3 regions of the Cytobacillus sp. T106 genome follow, and region 1 is predicted to be linked to each of the others. Evidence: riboswitches for the same ligand, from Rfam matches in the RefSeq annotation. Region 1 holds a riboswitch; each other region holds the start of a gene.

Evidence for each region. A riboswitch is a leader RNA that binds a small molecule or an ion and turns the genes downstream of it on or off. The one in region 1 is predicted to bind thiamine pyrophosphate.
Region 2: it holds a riboswitch for thiamine pyrophosphate, as region 1 does, so the genes downstream of both, ABU165_RS24245 (thiamine phosphate synthase) here and thiT (energy-coupled thiamine transporter ThiT) in region 1, are expected to answer to the same signal.
Region 3: it holds a riboswitch for thiamine pyrophosphate, as region 1 does, so the genes downstream of both, thiW (energy coupling factor transporter S component ThiW) here and thiT (energy-coupled thiamine transporter ThiT) in region 1, are expected to answer to the same signal.

What each region holds. Positions count from the first base shown of each region.
Region 1 is NZ_JBEUMK010000007.1:65,083-72,480, reverse strand. It holds gene ABU165_RS14160 (ABC transporter permease) at 1-514, opposite strand, end outside; gene ABU165_RS14155 (ABC transporter ATP-binding protein) at 504-1,610, opposite strand; gene thiT (energy-coupled thiamine transporter ThiT) at 1,828-2,430, opposite strand; TPP riboswitch at 2,502-2,600, opposite strand; gene ABU165_RS14145 (hypothetical protein) at 2,678-2,917, opposite strand; gene ABU165_RS14140 (hypothetical protein) at 3,137-3,382, shown strand; gene ABU165_RS14135 (helix-turn-helix transcriptional regulator) at 3,494-3,730, shown strand; gene dnaN (DNA polymerase III subunit beta) at 3,887-5,065, opposite strand; gene ABU165_RS14125 (NUDIX hydrolase) at 5,108-5,566, opposite strand; gene ABU165_RS14120 (HAD hydrolase-like protein) at 5,544-6,260, opposite strand; gene ABU165_RS14115 (GtrA family protein) at 6,359-6,781, opposite strand; gene ABU165_RS14110 (glycosyltransferase family 2 protein) at 6,735-7,398, opposite strand, start outside.
Region 2 is NZ_JBEUMK010000025.1:36,648-44,045, reverse strand. It holds gene ABU165_RS24265 (thiazole biosynthesis adenylyltransferase ThiF) at 1-287, opposite strand, end outside; gene ABU165_RS24260 (thiazole synthase) at 284-1,051, opposite strand; gene thiS (sulfur carrier protein ThiS) at 1,053-1,256, opposite strand; gene thiO (glycine oxidase ThiO) at 1,253-2,404, opposite strand; gene ABU165_RS24245 (thiamine phosphate synthase) at 2,388-3,053, opposite strand; TPP riboswitch at 3,116-3,217, opposite strand; gene ABU165_RS24240 (Lrp/AsnC family transcriptional regulator) at 3,283-3,777, opposite strand; gene ABU165_RS24235 (DMT family transporter) at 3,962-4,888, shown strand; gene ABU165_RS24230 (hypothetical protein) at 5,074-5,358, opposite strand; gene ABU165_RS24225 (hypothetical protein) at 5,607-6,080, opposite strand; gene ABU165_RS24220 (hypothetical protein) at 6,234-6,713, opposite strand; gene ABU165_RS24215 (helix-turn-helix transcriptional regulator) at 6,909-7,398, opposite strand, start outside.
Region 3 is NZ_JBEUMK010000006.1:191,357-198,754, forward strand. It holds gene ABU165_RS13590 (GNAT family N-acetyltransferase) at 1-343, shown strand, start outside; gene asnA (aspartate--ammonia ligase) at 400-1,383, opposite strand; gene ABU165_RS13600 (manganese catalase) at 1,599-2,444, shown strand; gene ABU165_RS13605 (hypothetical protein) at 2,519-2,785, opposite strand; gene ABU165_RS13610 (DedA family protein) at 3,008-3,613, shown strand; TPP riboswitch at 3,670-3,780, shown strand; TPP riboswitch at 4,017-4,127, shown strand; gene thiW (energy coupling factor transporter S component ThiW) at 4,206-4,757, shown strand; gene ABU165_RS13620 (solute carrier family 23 protein) at 4,723-6,078, shown strand; gene ABU165_RS13625 (LuxE/PaaK family acyltransferase) at 6,041-7,144, shown strand; gene ABU165_RS13630 (acyl-CoA reductase) at 7,107-7,398, shown strand, end outside.

The DNA.
Region 1 (7,398 bases):
CATCGATGAGCGATGAATTCAATTCGTTAAGCGAATTGAAAATCGGCAAAATCATAAAAGGCAGGAAGATGTATACCGATACAAAAACAAAACTGAAATCGGTAAACAGAATCTGCCTTGAACCTATTCCAATCACCTCAAGGAAGCTGTTGGCTGCCCCGTAAGTTCCAAAAATGCCGAGAAAAGCATAAGCCTTGAGCAGCAGATTGATCCAGGAAGGAATGATGATCATCAGAAGCCAGAGCTGCTTATGCCTGGTCTTCGTAAGCAGGTAGGCAGTCGGATAGGCAATCAGTAAAGAAAAGGCAGTGATCAGGAACGCATACCAGAAAGAGCTCAAAGTCATTTTCAGGTAAACGGGCGTGAAAAATTTCTGGTAGTTCCCGAATGTGAACTGCCCTTCTATATCAAAAAATGAATAATACAGCACCAAAAACAAAGGGGTCACGACAAATAAAACGATCCACAGCAAATATGGGATCAGATACAGGTTGCGTGTCTGATTAGTTCTCATGGCTTTCCTCTTGATAAGCCTCCAGCCTGCGGTCAAATTCTTCCTCAGATTCTCCCGGCCTCATGACATGGATGGCTTCCGGATCAAAATGAAGGCCTATTTCATCCCCTACTTTTGCCTTTCGTGTAGAATGGACAAGCCATTCATTCCCATCTTTATCAAAGCAGGAAATTTCATAATGAACTCCCCTGAATAGCTGTGAATCTACACGTACCTGAAGTTTGCCCTGCTCGCTCGGAGTAATTTCCATATCCTCCGGCCTGATGACCACTTCAACCCTTTCATTCAAATCGAAGCCGGCGTCTACACATTCAAATTTCCTGCCTGCAAATTCAACCTGATAATCGGTTAGCATGGTCCCTTCGACGATGTTGGACTCACCGATGAAGTCGGCCACAAACCGGTTGACAGGCTCATCATAAATATCAGTTGGCGTTCCGCTCTGCTCAATCCGGCCTTTGTTCAGCACAAAGATTTCATCAGAAAGAGCAAGCGCCTCTTCCTGGTCATGGGTGACAAATATAAACGTAATGCCAAGCCTTCTCTGAAGCTCCCGCAGCTCGTACTGCATTTCTGTACGCAGCTTCAGGTCCAGTGCAGAAAGGGGCTCATCCAGCAGGATGACTTCCGGTTTATTGACAATCGCCCTCGCAATCGCGACACGCTGCCTCTGCCCTCCTGACATCTCTTTGATTTCCCTCTGTTCATATCCTTCCAGGTTGACAAACTTGAGCGCCTCTTTCACCTGCTCATTGATTTCCTGGTTTTTCATTTTTTTGATGCGCAATCCGAATGCCACGTTTTCAAATACATTCAAATGCGGGAAAAGTGCATAGTCCTGGAACACGGTATTGACCTGCCTCCTGTTGGCAGGCACTTTATTGATTTTTTGTCCATTGAAGAAAATGGATCCTTCTGTCGGTTCGATAAAACCCGCAATCAGGCGCAGGATCGTCGTTTTTCCGCAGCCTGAAGGACCAAGGAGCGTGTAGAACTTTCCCCTTTCTATATCAAAGCTGACGGCGTCCAGAACCGGACTGTCATTGTCATATTGTTTTGTAACATCTTCAAAGCGGATAATAAACTTATCTGTCATTTCAATCTCCTTTACTATATTAATAGTCGATGTACCTCTAGAAGTTAAGCCTTGTAGGCCAGTTTATCACTTTAGTATAATAGCGTAACTTATTATATACCAAAATTTGTCGAATGAAAGCATTTTTCAGCAATTCTCTTCAATTTCCCTTTTTTAAAAACAAAAGCAGTCGCTTCTGGCCGATTCGCCAGAAGGGACTGCTTTGTGCACATGGTTATCAGTTCGCCAATTTATGCTCTTCCGCAGCGGAATATACCTGTTTCCTCTGTACCAGGCGCGGCGCTGCAGAAAGGAGGAGCCACAATACGGCTGTACATAAGACAGCTGACCCGAGCATCGTTATCCCATTAATCATGAGAGAATATACAAAAGGAGACATCCCTTCAGGTGCATAGCTTCCAAAGAAAATCATACCTGCAAGAAAGTGCCAGAAATATCTGCCCGCACTGCCAAGGAAAATGGCTGCAGCTGCCCATCCCAGAGCCTTACCCTTCCTGCCTTCAGCAAGGCTTTTTTGGAGGGCAAGAGCTAAGAAGCCGGCACAGCCAATAAAGGCGAAAGCAACGAAGTATTCAATGAAAGTCTGCAGGGGCGTCACTATCCAGGCGTCGCCCATGACAATCTGGAGAATCCCCCATAAGAATCCGGAAATGAAGCCCGCTTTCCAGCCCCATCGCAATGAAAGTATGAAGATGGGCACCATTGCAATGGAAATGGATATTGCAGGCGTTAGTTTAATAGAAGGAAGCAGATCAAGAATAACAGCGAATGCTGCAAAAAAAGATGCTTCAATCAAGGCAACCAGCCCTAATTTTTTCATAAAAAATTCTCCCCTTTTGTCCGAATTAACGCAAACCTCAAGGGAGAACTGATCAGGAAGCGGGCATACCTTCACCCATCCATCCACATCCCTGCGCTAGAATTATCTAACAGGTTCAAAGGGTCAGAACAAAAGTTCACTCTCAGCATTAAGCTCCCCTTGTGGTTACGTTATGTAATTAATACTATAATGCATTATATCTCATTCCATCAGGCAGGAAAAGAGCATATTCTGAAAAATCGTTTTGTCATGCCGGTCCTCCTTTCTCTTTTTCGAGCTTTTCATAAAGTTCAAGACTTTTGCTGCTGAGATACTCCAGCAGCTTAGGGTGCTGTCTGAAATAGTCGACAAATTCCCTTTGTTCTCTCTCCTGGAACTTAAGCACCTGTTCATAATGCTTGCTGCAATAATAAATCGTCCGGTCCCTGTTCCACTCCTTGAGGGGGATCAGGTCCCCCGCTGCCTGGCAATAAAGGCATTTTTTCATATGATCCTTCCTCTAAGTACAGATTAAGCTCCAGGCAGGAAAAGTTGTTTCCCGTCCATACTTTAGTATATTACAGAACGTATGTTCTATTCAATTCATCAGTTTTACTGGTTTTTATATGATCTAATCGGGTATTCAATTAATATATGAAGTATTCTGGTAACTGTTTAAATTTTCAAATAATCAGATTTTACATGCATACAGGAAGGAGGCTTTAAGATGAAGAATATCCTTGATATAAAAGGCAGGCTGAATCCATATTGGTTCAATAAAGTTATTTTCAAGGTTTATATCGCTGACGCAGTGGATGAAAAAACAGTGGAATTGGAAGGTCAGAAGCTTGTTGTGGTCAATGAAACTGAAAAATTGAAGCCCGGCGAGAAGCTTAAAGTCGAGTTTCTGAACATGTGGTTTGTTTATAGCCGGATACCACGCGCAGATCAGCCAGCCAAGCAGCCGCTTTAACTCAAAAGCCGCTTTTTTCTTCTCCTTCCTTCTTTTATTTTTATATTTCACTAGTGATGTTCTTCACTTTCTTTTATAATATGAAAATAAAAGAAAAAAGGAGATTTAACCTTGGATAAAGAAATCATTAAGTTTATCAGAAAGAATTATAATCTTTCACAGCGTGAATTCGCCAAAATGATTAATTGCAGCTTTTCACTGGTTGCTTTGATTGAAATCGGGAAACGCAATGTTTCAGACAATATAGAAAAAAAGATTAAAAATGCGTTCGGACTTGAAGCGCAGGATATTGAATCCATTACCAGCATCATTAAGGAAATCGGCCGCGGTATGCCTCCTTTCAGCTAAAAAGCCTGGATGGGAGGAAATACCTCTGCTTAGCCCTCCCCGCTTTGGCCGTTTTCCAGCTGGATTACTTGATACAGCGCAACAGATTTCCCTCTTTTAATAATATTCTACTAGTATTCAGATCCCCTTCAGATTTGATTTTCTCACCTTTCAGTTTTAATCTTGATTCTGAACCTGTCCCTTGCCAAGGAACATCCCTGATGCAGTCCTGACAGGAGAAATAAGGTGAAAATAGTTTGCCTCCCCAGGGGAAGAGATTAGGATTGGCTTCATTGTCCCATAAAGCCTTATTTTAATATATTCTGACTCTGTTCCTATCAGCGCATCCGCCAGATAACTCCCATTTATTACTGCTGAAGCTTCTGTTTCTCCTCTGATGCTCTGCAATTCCTGCACCTCCTCGATCATGCCCATTTCAGACACTGGGGAAGATATAGTGATGGAGTTTTCATCCTTGGCTTGGATGGAAACAAGAGAGCTTCTTTTTTCTCCAGCAAATATCATTGTCCGCTTGACACCTTGAAGAAGGTGCTTCCTATTGATGACTAACTCTGTTTTGCACCCTTCCGGCTTCAGTTTCTCAGAAGAGGGAAATCTGCCGGTCAAAAGCGAAGAGCAGAAACGGAATGTTGATGTGGCGAATACGGCCTGTGAATCAGATATATAAATGGCTGCTTCTCCACTTGGTGACTTGCCTATCAATTTGAGCAATTCTGCTGCATTTCTTGCCGGGAGAGTAAATGACTGGCTGAACCCAGCAGAGCCGTCAGCTTTCCACATGGCAAGCCGGCTTGAATCTGTCGCCGTGAATGTCAGCCCGTTTTCATCAAATGCCAGATTGATGCCTTCCAGGATTGGCCTTGAGCTTGTTTTGGCCGCAGATGCAGCTGTATTCCTCAATCCTGCTGCAAGATCAGATGCTTTCAAAGTATATATATAAGGAAACTCTGCATCTGCTCTATCAGCAGACTGGTCTAACGGGAAACCCGCAATCGCTGCGGAAATCTGCTTGTCCATTGAATTAATCAGGATTTTATGTGAAGTGGAAGCTTTGATGCTTAAACGGCCAGGTATTTTCCTGATGACTTCAGAAAGCATTCTTCCATCAGCTGCCAGCTTTCCATATTCCAATATATCCAGGCCAGAATCCCTGCAGTTTATTAATGGGTGCTCAAAGATCACAGAGCGGTCCCCGTTTCCGGAAGAGACAGAAAGGCCTCCGCTGTGTGCTTCTATCATAACGAGTTTGCCAGCGGCACTATGGCTTCCCCCTGCGATTCTTGCCGCCTCACTGATGCTTTCAAAAATACTCTCACCATTTACTTTAAATTCCATCAGGTCCACCTCCTTTGATATGAGAATAGCTCTCTTTCACTGCTAAATCCGCCTGCCTCTTTTAGACATTTCTTTTTTCCGCAATAAATCTTCTGCAGCCGTAAGGCTCCGCGTCAGCCATTCAGGTGCATCCGGCTGTTCAAGGATTTCTCTGATGCTCATCCACATCACTTCCTCGTTTTCATCAGGACAAACTGGACTGGCTTCACCGCTTTTGTATTCACACAGAAAAACAATGTCAATCACATGATATCCGTCATCCGTAATGAAAGAACTGCTGCATACATACTCCATTCCATCTTTAATCAGTACACCTGTTTCCTCCAGGATTTCTCTTTTTACTGTTCTTTCCAAAACATCTGTGGAATGACCTTCCTTCTCCGCCTTGCCTCCGATCAGAGCCAGCATTCCCCCGGCATGGCTTTCCTGGCTGCTTCTTTTTCCGATCAGCCATTTACCTCCTCTGTGGACTGCTCCTTCAACATTTACTATGAACGTCACTTTCACACCTCTGCTTTATGTTAAATTTTCTTTCAACACCGAAGCTGCTATATAGTTCTTCAACCGTCCGAATCAAATAAGTCGGCGATGCATCAGCAGATTGAAAGAATTCATCCTCGGTACCATATCCGTAAAGGACAGCAGCTGAATCAATGCCTGAGTGATTTGCGCCGATCACATCATATTTCCGGTCACCAATCATTAAAATATTTTTCTTTTCATATTCCCTGAAATGCAGAAGCACGGATGATATGATATCCTTTTTATCCGAATAGCTGCCATCAAGCGAAGCACCTTCTATGTAATCAAAAATATGTGAGATTTGAAAATGAGATAAAATTCTTTCAGCAAACGCTATAGGCTTTGAGGTGGCGACGCACAGTTTGCAGTCTTTTTCTTTTAATGATAAAAGCAATTCTGATATTCCGGGATATAATTCGTTTTCATATAATCCTTTTTCTGTGTATCTCTCCCTGTAAAACTGCACCGCTTCGTCTGCTTCCTCTCTGCTGAAAAGGCAATGTTCCTGAAAGGAATGGTGAAGAGGCGGGCCGATGAAAAGTTTGAGAATCTCCACGGGCGGAACAGGCCGCCCCATCTTTTCTAAAGCATACCTGATCGAGCGTGCTATTCCCGGATATGGATCTGAAAGGGTCCCATCAAGGTCAAAAATAATAAGCGAATATGGTTTCATGTATTCCTCCTTTCCCTCACTTAATATTACCATAATTATCAAAACATTCAGGGAGTTATATAAGGGAAAAAAATAGACAGCTTATTAATGGAAGCTGCCTACCTTTTAAATACAATATATTTCTGTCCCAAATAATTCAACACTGTATATAATACAGTTCCCAACAGGACTGCCGCCGTTTCTGGATAGAATGCCAGATGATTGTCCAAAATCAATACCAGCTTCTTTGATAGGCTGTAGGAAATAAAATAGCAGCTTGCCGCAAGGCTCGCAAAGAGAAGACCGCTTTTTATAAAAGGCTGTGAGCTTTTAAATGTATAAGCTTTATTAAGAAAATAGCTTGTCACAGCACCAGCAGCATTTCCGAGGAGCGTGGAGAACCAGTACCCTGTCCCTGCCAACAGGAGAATATAAATGCTGCCTAGCCCGATCAGTGTATTGATTAGGCCGACAAGGAGGAACCGGACAAGTGTATCAGTTGGTTTCAGGAAGCTGGCGATACTTGATGCTGAATCCTTCATCCTGCTCCATCTCCCTGTTTTTCAGCTGAAGTGACGCAGGCAGTGTGTAGGTATCAATTTCGACTATGAATTTTGGCCGCCTTTTAGTTTCTTTGTAGATCTTCCCTATATATTCCCCGATCATTCCTATTGCGGTAAGCTGCACTCCGCCTATGAGCCAGATGGATGAAATGAGAGATGTCCAGCCGGCTTCAGTGCTGCCGGTAAACTTTAGAAAAAGAAAATAAGTCCCAAAAAGGATGCTGATTACAGAAGATACAAGACCTGCCATTAAAACGAGCCGGATCGGTGTCACCGAAAAGGAAGTCAATCCATCAAGGGCAAAGGATAGCATTTTTTTCAGCGGATACTTCGTCTCCCCGGCCATCCGCTCTTTCCGCTCATACATGACCTGGTCTGAGCGGAAGCCGATCAGGGGTATAATGCCTCTCAGGAACATATTTGCCTCCCCAAAATGTGCCAGCTCCTCGGCAGCGCGCCTGCTTAAGAGGCGGAAATCAGCATGATTATAGACCAGGCTGGCGCCAAGCTTTGCCATCAGTTTATAAAAACCCTGGGCAGTCGCCCGTTTGAAAAAAGTATCCTTTTCCCTTTTACTCCTAACTCCGTAGACTATA
Region 2 (7,398 bases), on a different contig from region 1:
ACCGATGAATTGACCGACTGAAGACGGCGGCCTGCAGCTATTGCCTTCGGGACCCTCCCCGCCGCATCCTCCTCTGTATAAAGCTGCTGCCTCTGCAGATTGCTCCACTCTACATAATCGCGGTCAATGATGGTAATTTTACCAACTCCAGCCCTCACAAGCACTTCGGCATTGCCGCTCCCGAGTGCCCCGGCACCGATGATCAGAACATGCTTCCGGCTTAAGTTCTCTTGCCCCTCGGCGCCGATCGGGGCAAAGAGCTCCTGCCTGGAGTATCTGCCGTTCAAACAGTGCTCAATCCTTCCATCGGACTGCTTGCAGAAGCATACTTTTTCTTTGGCATGCGTCCGGCTTCATAGCCAAGCCTCCCCGCCTCCACGGCAAGCTTCATTGCTTCGGCCATCTTGACCGGATCCTTGGCGGCCGAAACAGCCGTGTTCAGCAGGACCCCGTCCGCTCCGAGCTCCATCGCCAGGGCCGCGTCTGCAGGGGAGCCGATCCCGGCATCGACTATGACAGGGACTTCAGCTTGTTCAATGATAAAGCTGAGATTGAGGGGATTGATGATTCCCTGGCCTGAGCCGATTGGCGATGCTCCCGGCATGATGGCATGCACGCCCATTTCCTGCAGCCTTTTCGCCAGCATCACATCATCCGAAATATACGGAAGGACAATGAAGCCTTCCTTTAAGAGCTCCTCGGACGCCTTCAAGGTTTCAATCGGATCCGGCAGCAGTGTTTTCATATCGCCGATCACCTCGACTTTGATCATGTCGCAAAGGCCTGAAGCCCTTGCCAGTTTTGCCGTACGGACTGCTTCCTCTGCTGTCTTTGCACCCGCCGTATTGGGGAGCAGCCTGTAGTTTTCCACATCCAGCTCCTCCAGCAGATTCGGCTGTTCCGGGTCAAAAATATCCATGCGGCGTACTGAAAAAGTCAGCACCTCTGTATGTGATGCTTTGACCGCCATTTTCTGCGTTTCATAATCCGGATACTTCCCTGTTCCGAGCAATAGCCTTGAGTTAAATTCATATGTTCCGATTTTCAGCATTTCATCCGCCTCCTACAAAATGTACGATTTCTATGCGATCACCTTCTGCAAGCTCTGTTTCAGCATGCTGGCTTTTTTCCAAAATAGCGGCGTTCAATTCTACAATCGCCGCCTTTTGATTCAGTTTCAAATGTTCCAGTAAATCCCCTACCGACTTGACGGTGCCAGGCACCAGGATATCACTGCTATTCACATGAAGCTTCAACGAATCCACCCCTCCTGCACTTTTTTCAAACCTCTCTCAATCTCAAATTCTCTGTAAAGCTCCTTATCCTCTGCGGCTGCGGTTCCTTCAATAGAATCAGAAACCATTTTTCCCGTGATTGGGCTGAGCAGGATGCCGTTCCGGTAATGGCCGGCTGCAATGAACAGGCCCTTATAGGCCGGGTGCCAGCCGATATAGGGAAGGCCGTCACCTGTCTGCGGCCGGATTCCTGCCCATGCCTTTTCCCACCGTGCCGATGCGAGCTGGGGCAGCAGCTTATAGGCCCGTTCGGCCAGCATCCTGACTCCGCCAAACGAAACGGAAGGATTGAACTCATTTTCATAGCTTGTTGCACCTATGATCAGGCGGCCATCCTTCTTGGGCACAAGATACCCGCCAGAATCGGAAAAGATCGTCGACCGTATCAAAGGCCCTTCAGGAATGACCGAGAGGCACTCCCCTTTCACAGGAAAAATAGGAAGCTCAAGATCTGCCTTTTTCAGCAGCTCTCCCGTCCAGGCACCTGCGGCAGCAATCACGGTTTCTCCATAAAAACTTCCTTTGCTGGTCATCACACCCTCGACGGATTCTTTATCAAATATGAAGTCTTCGATCTCCGTCCCTTCCAGCACAACTGCACCTCGGGCCATTGCCCCCACCGCAAATGCACGCGCCAGGTTCGGTGCATTCAGCTGGCCGTCATTCGGAATCAGCATGCCGCCTGCGAGCCCCCGGGAGAGATGAGGTTCCCTTTCGCAGATTTCTGCCTGAGCCATCCATCTTACCTGTCCGTCCCATTCTTTATGGAATCTGACCTGCTTCTTAAGGACCTCTGCCTCTACATCATCCCAAGCAATTTTTATCATTCCTTCATTAACAAGGCCGATGCTGATTCCTGTCAGATCCTCAAGCTCCTGGATGATGTCAGGGAACATGGCCCTGCTTTTCAGGGCCAGCTTCAGCATTGATAGATTCTCATCTATTTCTGCCTGGGCACCGAGCATTCCGGCTGCGGCAGAAGAAGCTTCAGAACACAGCTCCCTTTTTTCCAGAATGAGCACCTGCTTGCCAAGCTTCGCCTGCTGATAGGCGATAGAGCACCCTATAATGCCGCCCCCGGCAATGATCACATCATAAACTTTCTTCATATCTGCCTCCTCCCCGGTTCAGTGCAACCCTATATGCGCCGGCTGCCTCCTCCGGACTGACGGCTTTAAAAATTCCCGAGAGTACAGCAGCACCTGAAGCTCCGGCCCTTATCACCTGTTCCATATTGTCAGGAGAAATTCCCCCGAGCGCTATCACCGGAATAGAAAGCCTTCCTGTCATTTCCTCAAGGCTGGAGAGGCCCCTTGGCTCCATACCTGGCTTGGAACTGGTCGGAAAACAGTGGCCATACATGACATAATCTGCGCCATCCTCTTCTGCCTGAACAGCTTCTTCAATTGAGTGGACGGATTTTCCGATGAGCAGGCCAGGGAATGTTATCCGCACTTCCCGTACCGGAAGACTGTGATAGCCGAGCTGGACTCCCTTCACTCCCAATGCGGCCGCTGCATCCACTCTGTTATTAATGATGATCTGCTCCCCCGGGACTCCCTTTTCCAGCAGAATTCTCCCCATCTCGTAGATGTCAGCCGCTGTCAGGTGATGCTCCCTGATATGAATATAGTCCACATTCCGCGAGATGCTTGAAGCTATCCTGATAAATTCCTCCGCCGGCTGTCCTGCAGAAATGGCGTGGAGCTGCAGTTTATCCCTGCTGGGCCAACCTTGTAAACGACGCAAAAAAACCACTCCCCATTGCGCAGGAAAGTGGCTGATTAATGATCTATGGCTAAAAAAATATGTACTTTTTATAACCGTTCGGCACACTTCCCTACGCTAGTATGAACTAGATCAGGTTCAAAGGGTCTCAAATGCTTGATCTCAGCCTCTTGCAGGCTCCCCTAGTGATAATTCTATTATTCAATTGTTCTCTTTTATTTTAGCATACACGATCAGCAGGGAGAACCCGAAATCTGAATCAGACTGTTTTTTCTCCGTCAGGCAGAATCGGCAGTACCGTTGAATATTTGACTTCCCTCAAGGAGAGGCTTGTCTGTATCTTCGTGATCCCGAGCTGATTCAGCTTTCGGATGAACCGTTCCAGCCCTTTCCGGTCTTTGATGGCCACTTTTAAGATATAATCATATTCTCCTGTCAGGCAGTGGCATTCCAGCACCTCAGCCATATCCACCAGCGTGCCCTCCAGTGCTTCCAGCTTTTCCGCCTGATGGATGTTAGTGCTGATGAAAATAAAGCAGAGCAGATCAAAGCCCAGTTTTTCCTGGCTTAAAATTGCCACCTGCTTCTCAATATAGCCTTCATTTTCGAGCCGCTTGACCCTCCCATGAATGGCGGGGGCAGACAGGCTGACCCTCCTGGCAAGCTCAGCGTTGCTTATTTGGCTATCCTTCTGGAGCAGATCAAGGATTTTTAAGTCCACGTCATCCAGCACCTTGTTCACAATCGATTCCATCTTACAGCCTCCTTATGATTATTCCGCCAACTCCGTTTAAGTCTATCCTTAATTTAATTTCATTCACAAAAAACACAATTGCTCTTAATAAAATTTCAAATTTACTCTATTGTACGAAATAATCATTAAAACACAAAGAGAAAATGTTAAAATTAATTCAATAACTATCGAAGGAGCTGCTCCTATGCCAGCTTTATATGTATGCCTGATGCTTCTCACCTCCCTGCTGTGGGGCGGGAATTTTGTTGTAGGCAAGTCGCTTGTGGAGCATGCTTCCCCTGTGGCCTTGACCGCATTTAGATGGATCATTGCTGTGATCTTCCTGTTGCCTATCGTGCTGCGGAAGGAAAAAAAGCTTCTGCCTCCTGCAAAATCGCTTGTCCCGCTGATTCTGATGGGCATCACAGGTGTAGTGCTGTTCAATATCTTTCAATTTTGGGCGCTGGAAGAAACAACGGCCACAAATGTCGGACTGATTTCAACGCTTAACGCTATTTCAATCGCCGTTTTTTCAGCACTCTTTCTAAAAGACAGGATTAACCTGCCGCAGATTCTGACCATGATGTTTTCACTCTTCGGCGTCCTGCTTGTCCTTACCAAAGGCCATCTGGAAATGCTGCTGTCTTTGACGTTTAATAAAGGGGATTTATGGATGATGGCAGCGGTGTGCATTTGGGGAATCTATTCAGTCCTCGGCAAGTGGGCCGGCAAATATACTACTCCGATCATGTCGACCTTTTATTCAGGGGTCTTCGGATTGGCCATCCTGCTTCCATTCAGCTATTCTGATCTCCAAATCAAAAATCCTGATCTGTCCTTTGCAGGATCCATGCTTTATACCGGGCTCATTTCAACCGTTGTATGCATGGTGCTCTGGAATAAAGGGGTCCAGAAAATCGGGGCTGTCACCGCAGGAGTGTTCCTGAATTTCAACCCTGTTTTCACTGCGATCCTGGCTTTTCTGCTGCTCGGAGAAAAGCTTGAAGCAATCCAGTTTCTCGGAGGCATGATCGTCATCCTTGGCTGCTATCTGTTTACCCGCCTTCAGGCACAGCGGCAAAGAAAAAGCCTACGCGGCAAACCGGAAGCTTCCCTTACAGCTATAGACTAGAAAAGGGATGAACAAAAAGGTAAATAGTTACTCCACTGTTAGAAAAGGTAAAATATACACTAAGATGCACTTTGTTCAGCACTATAAATAACAATGCAAGAGCATAGAAAAACGCTTGGATTATGGATATTCCAAGCGTTCTTTTTTACCCGTTAGTCATACATAAAGACTTACATAATAAGTCATTATTTCTTACGTTTTCGTTCTAAGAATATAGGTGCTATATTTAGCAAGATAGAAACAATTGTCAGAAACCAAAATGCCCTTGCCATACCAGGTATTACATCCGATAAAGCCGCCCAATCTTCCGCATTTACCCACCGAGTTAAATAACTGTAATCTGCGCAAATTGTTAATGCTGTAAATGATAATGCCATCGCCATAGCAAGCTTATAATCCTTTCCTGCTGCATACAAAGAAAGATTTATAACAGTTAATACTATTGCAAAAACCCCTAATATTAACCACATACCTATACCCCCATTTATTTTTATTTTTGTCATGTAATAATACAATCTGCATCATCTCAATTTTTTTGCATTACTTTTTATTAGACATCTTATTTCGAAGTAAAGTTCCAACTTTAATAAATTTTTCCATATTGAATTATAAAAAAAACATTTTTTCTTATTCAACAAACCTGCCCCGTTAGCTCAATAAGGACTTCAACAAAAAAGGCGGTTAATCCTTCCTGGATTAACCCACCCTTTCGTTAAACTTATTGTTCTTCAACATTAACAACAACATTCCCAAACAATTTATCATCGAAATAGGCTTCTAATCTCCATAATCCTTGGCTTGGCAGCATCATTGACGATGGAAGATGATGATCTGCTCCAGTATTAGGTACAAGATTATTACTGGCTGGTAATTGGAAGACTGTTATTTCCTCACCTGTTTCTTTGCTGATTCCCATTACTTTAAATGGTTTAGTTAGAACTTTCTCATCTCCCCAAAAATGCCACATATATTTTTGTGCCTGACCTGCAATAAAAGACCCATACTCTCCAAATCCTAGTTTACCGTTATCTCCGATACGAAAAACAAATTCCCCTTTTTGTCCATCGTCTGTAACAACAACTTCTCTAACTAATGTTGCACTTTCTTCCCAGTTATCTTCTTTGATTGTTTGTTTTGTATTTGAGCATCCGATTAGCAACAAACCCAGAAATAAAACGATTAATTTTTTCAAACAGACCTCCTCCAATTAGTTATCTTTATTAATATATTTATGCAAAGTACCCTAAATTCCTTCTTGAGCTAACCTGCCCCGTTGTTATATAAGAAAAGCTGCCTGGTTTGGCAGCTGATCTATAACATAAGCACCTGTTAGTTCAAGAAGAAATTATAACAATGGAAGAATATCAGACAAATCGATAAATTCTAGTTCAGTTTCTGCTTCTGCTTTCGAACGATAAACGGTAATTTTATCATAGGGTTTCATGTTGTCTTGCCATGTTCCTATATTACTCAGAAAATCTTCTACGTTTTCAGAAATTATAAAACACTCTAATTCCCTATTGATATAACAAATTGGTGTGTCACTTTCCGAATCACACTGCTGATAAACAGTTCCGATAAATCCTCCTTTACTATCTTTTGCCATAATATCTACATGTGGAACCGTAAAAAACTCTAAATGCGGAATTTCATCGTCAAAGATAAATTGAATAGCATAATCGTTAGCGTATCTTTGATACTCCTCATTTCTATCATGAACATCCATTGAATAAATGGATGTTCCTGCTGATATAATCTCAGTATCTTCTAAATTAACACCTATGGCTCCAGAGAATGCTGTTCTATCTAGATAAATTTTTCGCATATAGCCCCCCCATTTAATCTTATTTTAAAGTAAAATGCTCATTACTTTTGTGATTGCTTATTAAAAACTAACGCCCCGTTTGTTTAATAAGGAATTCAATAAAAAGGTGCTCCAATCCTTCCTGGATCAAGGCACCCTACAGTTGAATATGCAGAAAAACATTTTATTCCAGTATCATTTCAGAGGAAGAATGCTTTAGGTATTAATATCAGATATATGAAATGGTATTAATTTTTTGTCTCCGTTAACTTTCAAAGTGATATCATCATTTGATACATTTTCATTAATTAAAACAGACTGATCAACTTGAACAGTTCTCTGTGTATCAAAAATGTTAAAAAGGCTAAACGACCAATTTGTTTGTAATGCTAAATTTCCATTATTATTGAATACTAATAAATCCCCCGATACAGGTTTAAAGAACACATTTTTTGATTTCAAATCTAAATTAATTGTTGTATTCCAATCTCTGTCTGGATTTTCTCCGTTGTAACTTAAATCCCGAATTACACTTACGTTACTAATCTCCAAACTCTTTGGACTAGCTTGAAACGATGTAGAGCTTACTACTGTATTAGTTAACAATACTGTAAAAATAACTACTAACCCTATCAACAGTCTTTTTTGCTTGATTCCAAAATTTAATTTCTTCACCATTTTCTCATCCTCTCTTAGTAGGAAATCT
Region 3 (7,398 bases), on a different contig from region 1:
CCTTGGCGCCTGCCAGGTGTTTGGGTATACGCCAAGAGCTATTTACGATGGCAGCAATTTGATCGGGTTTGCTTCATATGGATTCAGGAAGGAAACAGAGTGGTATGAATTGGTCAGTTTAATGATCGGCCATCAGTATCAGGGCCAAGGATACAGCGGTCCCGTCCTGAAGGCCGTCATTGAGGAGATGGCAGAGTCCATGGAGTGCAGTGAAATTTATATCACTGTGATCCATAACAATGACAAAGCGATAAAAATGTACGAAAAAGCCGGCTTCGTCCCAACCGGAGAGGTAGAGGAAGGGCATCATCCAGAGCCGGTTTATTGTTTGAAGCTGAAATAGCAGTAGTGACAGGCACCTATACCAGTTGGCTGACTGGTATAGGTGCCTGTCACCGTTTATAAAAGAGGGATATTGGCATCCTGGCATTCTTTCCTGATCCTGCTGTTCCAGACGGATGCCTGAACTTCGCCTATATGGGCTTTTTTTAGCAGGAACATGCATAATCTTGACTGGCCAATTCCTCCGCCGATTGTGAAAGGAAGCTTGCCGTCCAAGAGTGCCTTGTGGAAAGGAAGCTCAAGTCTTTCCTCATTTCCGCACTCCTTGAGCTGGCTTCTGAGTGATTTTTCATCAACCCGTATTCCCATGGATGAAATTTCAATGCTTCTGTTCAGCGGTGCGTACCAGAAGATCAGATCGCCATTCAGGCTCCAATCATCATAATCCGGGGAACGGCTGTCATGCTTGCTGCCTGAAAGCAGAGAGCCGCCGATATTCATGATGAAGACGGCACCAAGCTTTTCTGCTATCCTGTCTTCACGCTGTTTTGCAGGGAGATCGGGAAACATGTCTTCTAGTTGCTGTGACGTAATAAAGCATATTTGTTCTGGCAAAACTGGCACCAAATGCGAGCAGGAATAGAAAAGCTTTTTTTCTGTTTCCTTTATGCTTTCATAAATGGAAACTACTTCAGCCTTAAGTGTCTGCTTGTTTCTTTTATTTTTCGGGATGACCTTTTCCCAATCCCATTGGTCTACATAAATGGAATGCAGCTGATCGAGCTCTTCGTCCTTTCTGATTGCCCGCATGTCGGTATACAAGCCTTCTCCTTCTGAAAAACCGTACCGGGCAAGGGCCATTCTTTTCCACTTTGCCAGTGACTGGACAACTTCTAAAGTTTCCGCGAGGTCTTTGGCCTCAATTGTGGCCATCCTCTCGACCCCATTAAGATTATCATTGATGCCGGTCCTGCTTTCAAGAAGCAGCGGCGCTGAAACCTTTGTAAGGTTCAGCCTTTCAGAGAGCTCTTTCTCGAAGCAGTCTTTCACATTTTTCAATGCTTTTTCGGTGTCAATTAAATTCAATACAGGTGCATACAAATGAGGGACAGGCAGTCGGTTATTCATGACGGGCACCTCCGTTTTCACTTTTCTTGCCATGTATATAGGCCGCTTCATACTTTATGTCAGGAAATTTCATTTGTTCCTGTACCAATTTAATGAATGTCAGAGTATGATTTGTCAAAATGCAAGCATGTTTCCCGGCCAATTGGTAAAGCTATCCTTGATACTAAAAGACAAGAGAGGTGACCAGCATGTTTTACCATGTAAAAGAACTTCAATACAATGCAAAGCCTGAAAAACCGGATGCGGTCTATGCGAGAAAGCTGCAGGAAATCCTTGGCGGGCAATTCGGTGAAATCAGCGTTATGATCCAATACCTTTTCCAGGGATGGAATTGCCGGGCTGACCAAAAGTACCGCGATATGCTGCTCGATATCGGAACTGAGGAAATTGCACATGTCGAAATGCTTTCTACAATGATTGCGCAGCTGCTTGATAAAGCGCCTGTTAAAGAACAGGAAGAAGCAGCACAGGATCCAATCATCAGGGCTGCAATGGGCGGAATGAACGTGCAGCACGCGATTGTTTCCGGTCTTGGTGCGAAGCCGGACGACAGCATGGGATATCCTTGGACAGCCCGCTATACAGTGGCAAGCGGGAATCTGCTGGCTGACTTCCGCGCGAACCTTAATGCCGAATCACAAGGACGCCTTCAGGCGGTCCGTCTTTATGAAATGACAGAAGACCGCGGGGTCAGAGACATGCTGTCTTTCCTGATTGCCCGTGACACTATGCACCAAAACCAATGGCTCGCAGCAATCTCAGAGCTTGAAGCACGGGACGGCAAGGTTGTGCCAGGCACATTCAACCGCCAGCAGGAAAAGCAGGAAGTATCTTATTCCTTCATGAACTGCTCAAAAGGGACAGACAGTGCAGAAGGCCGATGGGCAAAAGGGCCGAGCATGGATGGACAGGGGCAGTTCGAATATATTGAAAACCCGGAGCCGATGGGGCAGATACCAATTTTGGCGCCAGGCCCGATTTATATTCATGGAACAATGCCGTCTGGACAGACACCGCCTCCATCCCAATTTTAATTACGCATAAAAGAGAAGATCCGCCCCTAATCACTGGCGGATCTTTTTTCGGCTCAGGTAAGTTCTTAACAAAATTAAAAATGTACCTTCAGCAGCTTTAGCTTGCGATCTATGACAACGTAAAAATAAGCGGCAGGACTTTTTGCAGGCTGGGATGATTTCATTTTCCTCATCAGTACCCTTAATGATTCTACAGCAGCAGGCAATATAGCTTCCTCGTCATTTCCCAACCCGTTTTTTTTAGCAGCAAGGAGTACTTTATTCCACAATTCTGCAGATGCTTCATCATCCTCCATAAGATAACGTGCCATGCAGGCAAAAGCATCAGGGATAGCTTTCATGGACATCCTCCTCATTAAGAGTCTCCATAAAACATATGCACTTCAAGAACGAATGTTCTTGTTTTTGGTCTTGTGCAAGTTATTGTTTGATTATTTTTCAGGATGAGTTATTCTAATTTCATCTGAATGGCCTGAACTTATAGGAAATCTCCTTTTCCTGAAGGGATGGAATCAGAATTTAACGTTAATTAACTGATATGCTTTTTCGTCTTGGGAGGTATTATGGAGAACTGGATTAAAGATGTGATTGAACAATTCGGATATGCAGGAATTTTCCTGCTGATTGCGCTTGAGAACATTTTTCCCCCTATCCCGTCTGAAATTATATTGACATTTGGCGGCTTCATGACGGCACAAACAAATATTACTGTTATTGGAACGATTGCAGCGGCTACCCTTGGCTCGACAGTGGGCGCTGCTTTGCTATACGGGGCGGGCCTTTTACTGAGCCGAAACAGGTTTGAGAGAATGATAGACAGGTGGGGAGGCATACTCCGCCTGAAAAAGGCTGATTTAGATAAAGCTTTTGGATGGTTTGACCGCTACGGTTATTGGACAATTCTGATATGCCGGATGATCCCGCTGGTAAGAAGCCTGATTTCCATTCCTGCCGGGATGGCAAAAATGAACTTTCCGCTGTTTCTGCTATTTACAGTCATCGGCACATTGATCTGGAATACAATCCTTGTAAATATTGGAGCGGCCTTTGGTGATTCATGGGAAACGGCAGTGGGGTATCTGGATATGTATTCTAATGTGGTGTATATGCTGATTGCGGCGGCTGTTATTGGCGCAGCTTTCTTTTTGATCAGGCGCAGGAAGAAATAAACATTGTCTTTACTTTTGACAGTAACAAAGTTATGATGATTCTTAATTGGATATTGTGTGACTGCTAGGGGTGTCCGCACAGGCGGGCTGAGAGGAAAACCGATGTTTTTTAACCCTTTGGACCTGAACTGGATCATGCCAGCGTAGGAAAGTAGAATGAGCAACAGTACTTTTTTTATGTGTGCAAAAGCCTGGTCCTTCTTTCATATGGGGACCGGGCTTTTTTAGTGGGGATCAAAAGAGCAGTAATCGTAAAATTGATTGGAAGCCTATATCAGTTCCTTCTTGATAGATTCCTTTACCAGCAGGAATTAACGGTAAAATGGCCGGCACTTCATTTTAAAAACTCTAAGCCAGGCCGTTAAAGGTCTAAACAGCCTTATATCCAAGATAAGTTAATACATAAAAGCACTGGGGGAGCCGGAGGAGTCCGGCTGAGAGTGGGCCTTTTCCGGCCCTGACCCTTATACCTGATCCGGGTTATGCCGGCGGAGGGAAGTGCTGGATTTTATGCTGCGGCTGGCAAAGAGCCGGCATGTTAACCCCTCCGCCTCCATTCCCTCAGTGCAAATTAGCATGGAGGGATTTTTGTATGGGTAAAACACAAAGATTAACTGCTGCTGCAATGATGGCTGCAGTGGGAACGCTGTCAGGCAGCATGCTGTATATTCCGCTTGGCTTTACAAAAGTATTCCCGGTCCAGCATCTGCTGAATGTGCTGTCAGCCGTATTGCTTGGCCCTTATTACACCGTGGCACAGGCGTTATGTATATCGCTGCTCAGGAATCTAATGGGAACCGGCTCAGTATTTGCTTTTCCAGGGAGCATGGCAGGTGCGCTGCTTGCAGCGCTTCTCTACAGCAGGACAAAAAAGCTGTCGATGGCCTTTACTGGGGAAGTGATTGGCACCGGCATCATCGGTGCGCTCCTTTCATATCCGCTTGCCACCATGATCATGGGGCAGAAGGCCGCACTATTCGGCTTTATTCCGCTCTTTATCTTCAGTTCGACTGCCGGAGCCCTACTGGGAATCATTATTTTGGCCATTCTGAAGAAAAAACGGACACCGATTTTCGAACAGGTCAATTTAAAGGATGAGGAGAATGAAGATGGACGAAAGAAGAACAGAATCCAGCACGGATGAGATATTAATAGGATTGGAAGAAAAGCTTCCGCCGGGAAAAACCGTTTTATATGGGCTCCAGCACGTTTTTGTCTCGAATGTCTGGCTGGATCCCATCTTTGTGGCAGCTATGATCGGACTGCCATTTGCATTATCGGCTAATATGGTGAACAGCATCTTCATTGCAGCCGGTATTGTCACCTTTATACAGGCGACAAAGCTGGTCCGCCTGCCGATCATTCAGGGACCGTCAGCTGCATTTGATGCAATTATGATTTCAGCCGGCAAGGCGAATGGGCTTGCTGCAGCAACCGGGGGCATCCTGGTGAGTGCCGCCATTGTGTTCCTTTTATCAATAACCGGGGTGCTTGGGCGCTTGAGGGCCCTGTTCACACCAGTCATCTCCGGGACCGTCATTTTCTTAGTCGGGATCTCGCTTGCCGGGTTCACTTTGCATGAATTTCTGGGAGGCTCTCCGGGTGATGAAGGGTTTGCCAGTCCATCAACCCTGCTGCTGTCGATAACAACAGCTTTGATTGTCCTTGGCCTTTCTTTGTTCGGAAAAGGCCTTTGGAAGTCTTTTTCGTTTTTGATTGCTTTGATTGCAGGCGATGCACTTGCTTTTTCGCTGGGAAAAGCTGATTTTGCCATGATCAAGGAAAGTGCATGGTTTGGCCTTCCACAGTTGCTTCCGTATGGACTTACATTTGAATGGGCAGCCTTCCTGACCTTTTTCATTGCGTATCTTGTGGCTGTAATAGAGGCAATGGGCGTTTATCAGGCGTCCTCTGCGATGCTGAAAACGGAGCTGACAGCCAAAAGGATCCGCGGCGGTTTTGCGGGAGAGTCGGCGGGCTCTTTTGTGTCAGCGTTGATCGGCGGATTTCCGACGACAGCTTATGCGCAGAATGTCGGCCTGCTGCGTTTGACCGGGGTTGGCTCAAGATACCCGGTCATGGCTGCTGCTGTCATCTTCCTGGTGCTCGGGCTTGTGCCTAAAGCGGGCGAACTCCTGGCTCTGACGCCGGCCCCGGTTGTCGGCGGAATCTTCCTGCCGGCTGCCGCAACGCTGGTGTTCACAGGGATCTCGATTCTGGCAAAGGCGGAAGCTACTCAAATCAACTATATGATTGTCGGGCTTTCCATGCTGCTGGCCATATCACTGCCTTCATATGCTGTGAATGCGTCAGGAATTGCAGGGACATTCCTGACGAACAGCATCTTAATCGGAGCATTCACTAGCATCTTTCTTCAGCTGTCTTTAGTCAATCTCCCAAATCTGTTTAAGAAAGGAGCGGCAAGTGATGAAAAAAGAATCGATCAGTTTGATAGCGGAAATTAAAGATTTTATCGAAGCAGGGAAAGATTCTGATGAGAGGTTTGGCAGACTGGCGCTTAAACTTTTCAGCTATCAGTATGAGAATAACTTATTTTATAAAAACTTTTGCCAGGCTAAAAGGAAGACTCCCTTTACAGTGCACACATGGGAAGAAATTCCCCCTATGCCGGTTCATGGTTTTAAAGATCTGACACTAACCTGCGAACCGGCTGAAGAGGCGGAGGCAGTCTTTATGACCAGTGGGACGACCAATCCTGATGCTAAGGGTAAGAACTTTCATCCGGATTTATCCTTGTGGGATCTCTCCATGAAAGGCCCTTTCAAAAACTTTGTACTGCCTGACCGGGAAAAGATGGCCATTTTTGTACTGTCACCATCAGATGAGTATAACAAAAACTCTTCCCTTTCCCGCTACCTTACCAATGCTGTCTTTTATTACGGCAATGAGTACAGCCGCTTCTTTCACAATGGAGAAGGCCTTGACTTTCAGAGAGCAGCAGAGTCGCTCGGCATGATGTCAGAAAGGGGAGAACCTGTACTGATCATGGGGGCAACATATGCTTATGTTCATTTTTTTGATTTTTTGAAAGAAAATAATCAGTCATTTTTAATGCATGAGGGCAGCAGGATTTTTGATACCGGCGGGTTCAAAGGCCAGGCAAAGGAAATAAGCCCGGAAGAAATGGCTGAACATTATGTACGTTTCTTTGGAATAGAAAAGGATCTGCAGATAAACATGTACGGCATGACGGAGCTCAGCTCTCAGATCTATGACCAGAATATTCATTCAAGGTTTGCGGGAAAACAGGCAATAACCGATAAGAGCGGGCCGGTCTGGCTGAAGACGAGAGTGCTGGACCCAGCCACTTTTGAACCGGTAAAAGAAGGAGAGACGGGAGTGCTTGCCCACTATGACCTGGCGAACTGGAATTCCTGCCTGGCCGTCCTGACGGAAGATCTTGGTATGAAAACGGAGCATGGATTCAGGCTGCTCGGGAGAGTAAAGGGTTCTGAGGCAAGAGGCTGCTCCATTGCAGCCGACCAGCTTCTCTCAAAGGGCGGCCGGTAAGATGGCGGAAACAGTCGATATCTTCCATTTGCCGTCATCAATCAAGCCAGCTGTTGTAAAAGAGAAGATTTATAACGCGGAAGGAGAAACTTTCTCGCTTAGATATCCCGAACTCAGCGGCGAAGAAATGAAACATACAATTGAAGCTGTACTGGAAAAACGCAGCCAATACCTCAAAGATTTGCCGGTTTCAAGCATAGTCAGCACAATTGATGCAGCGGTCCAGCTATGGCTGAATCCTGATTTTCATCTGA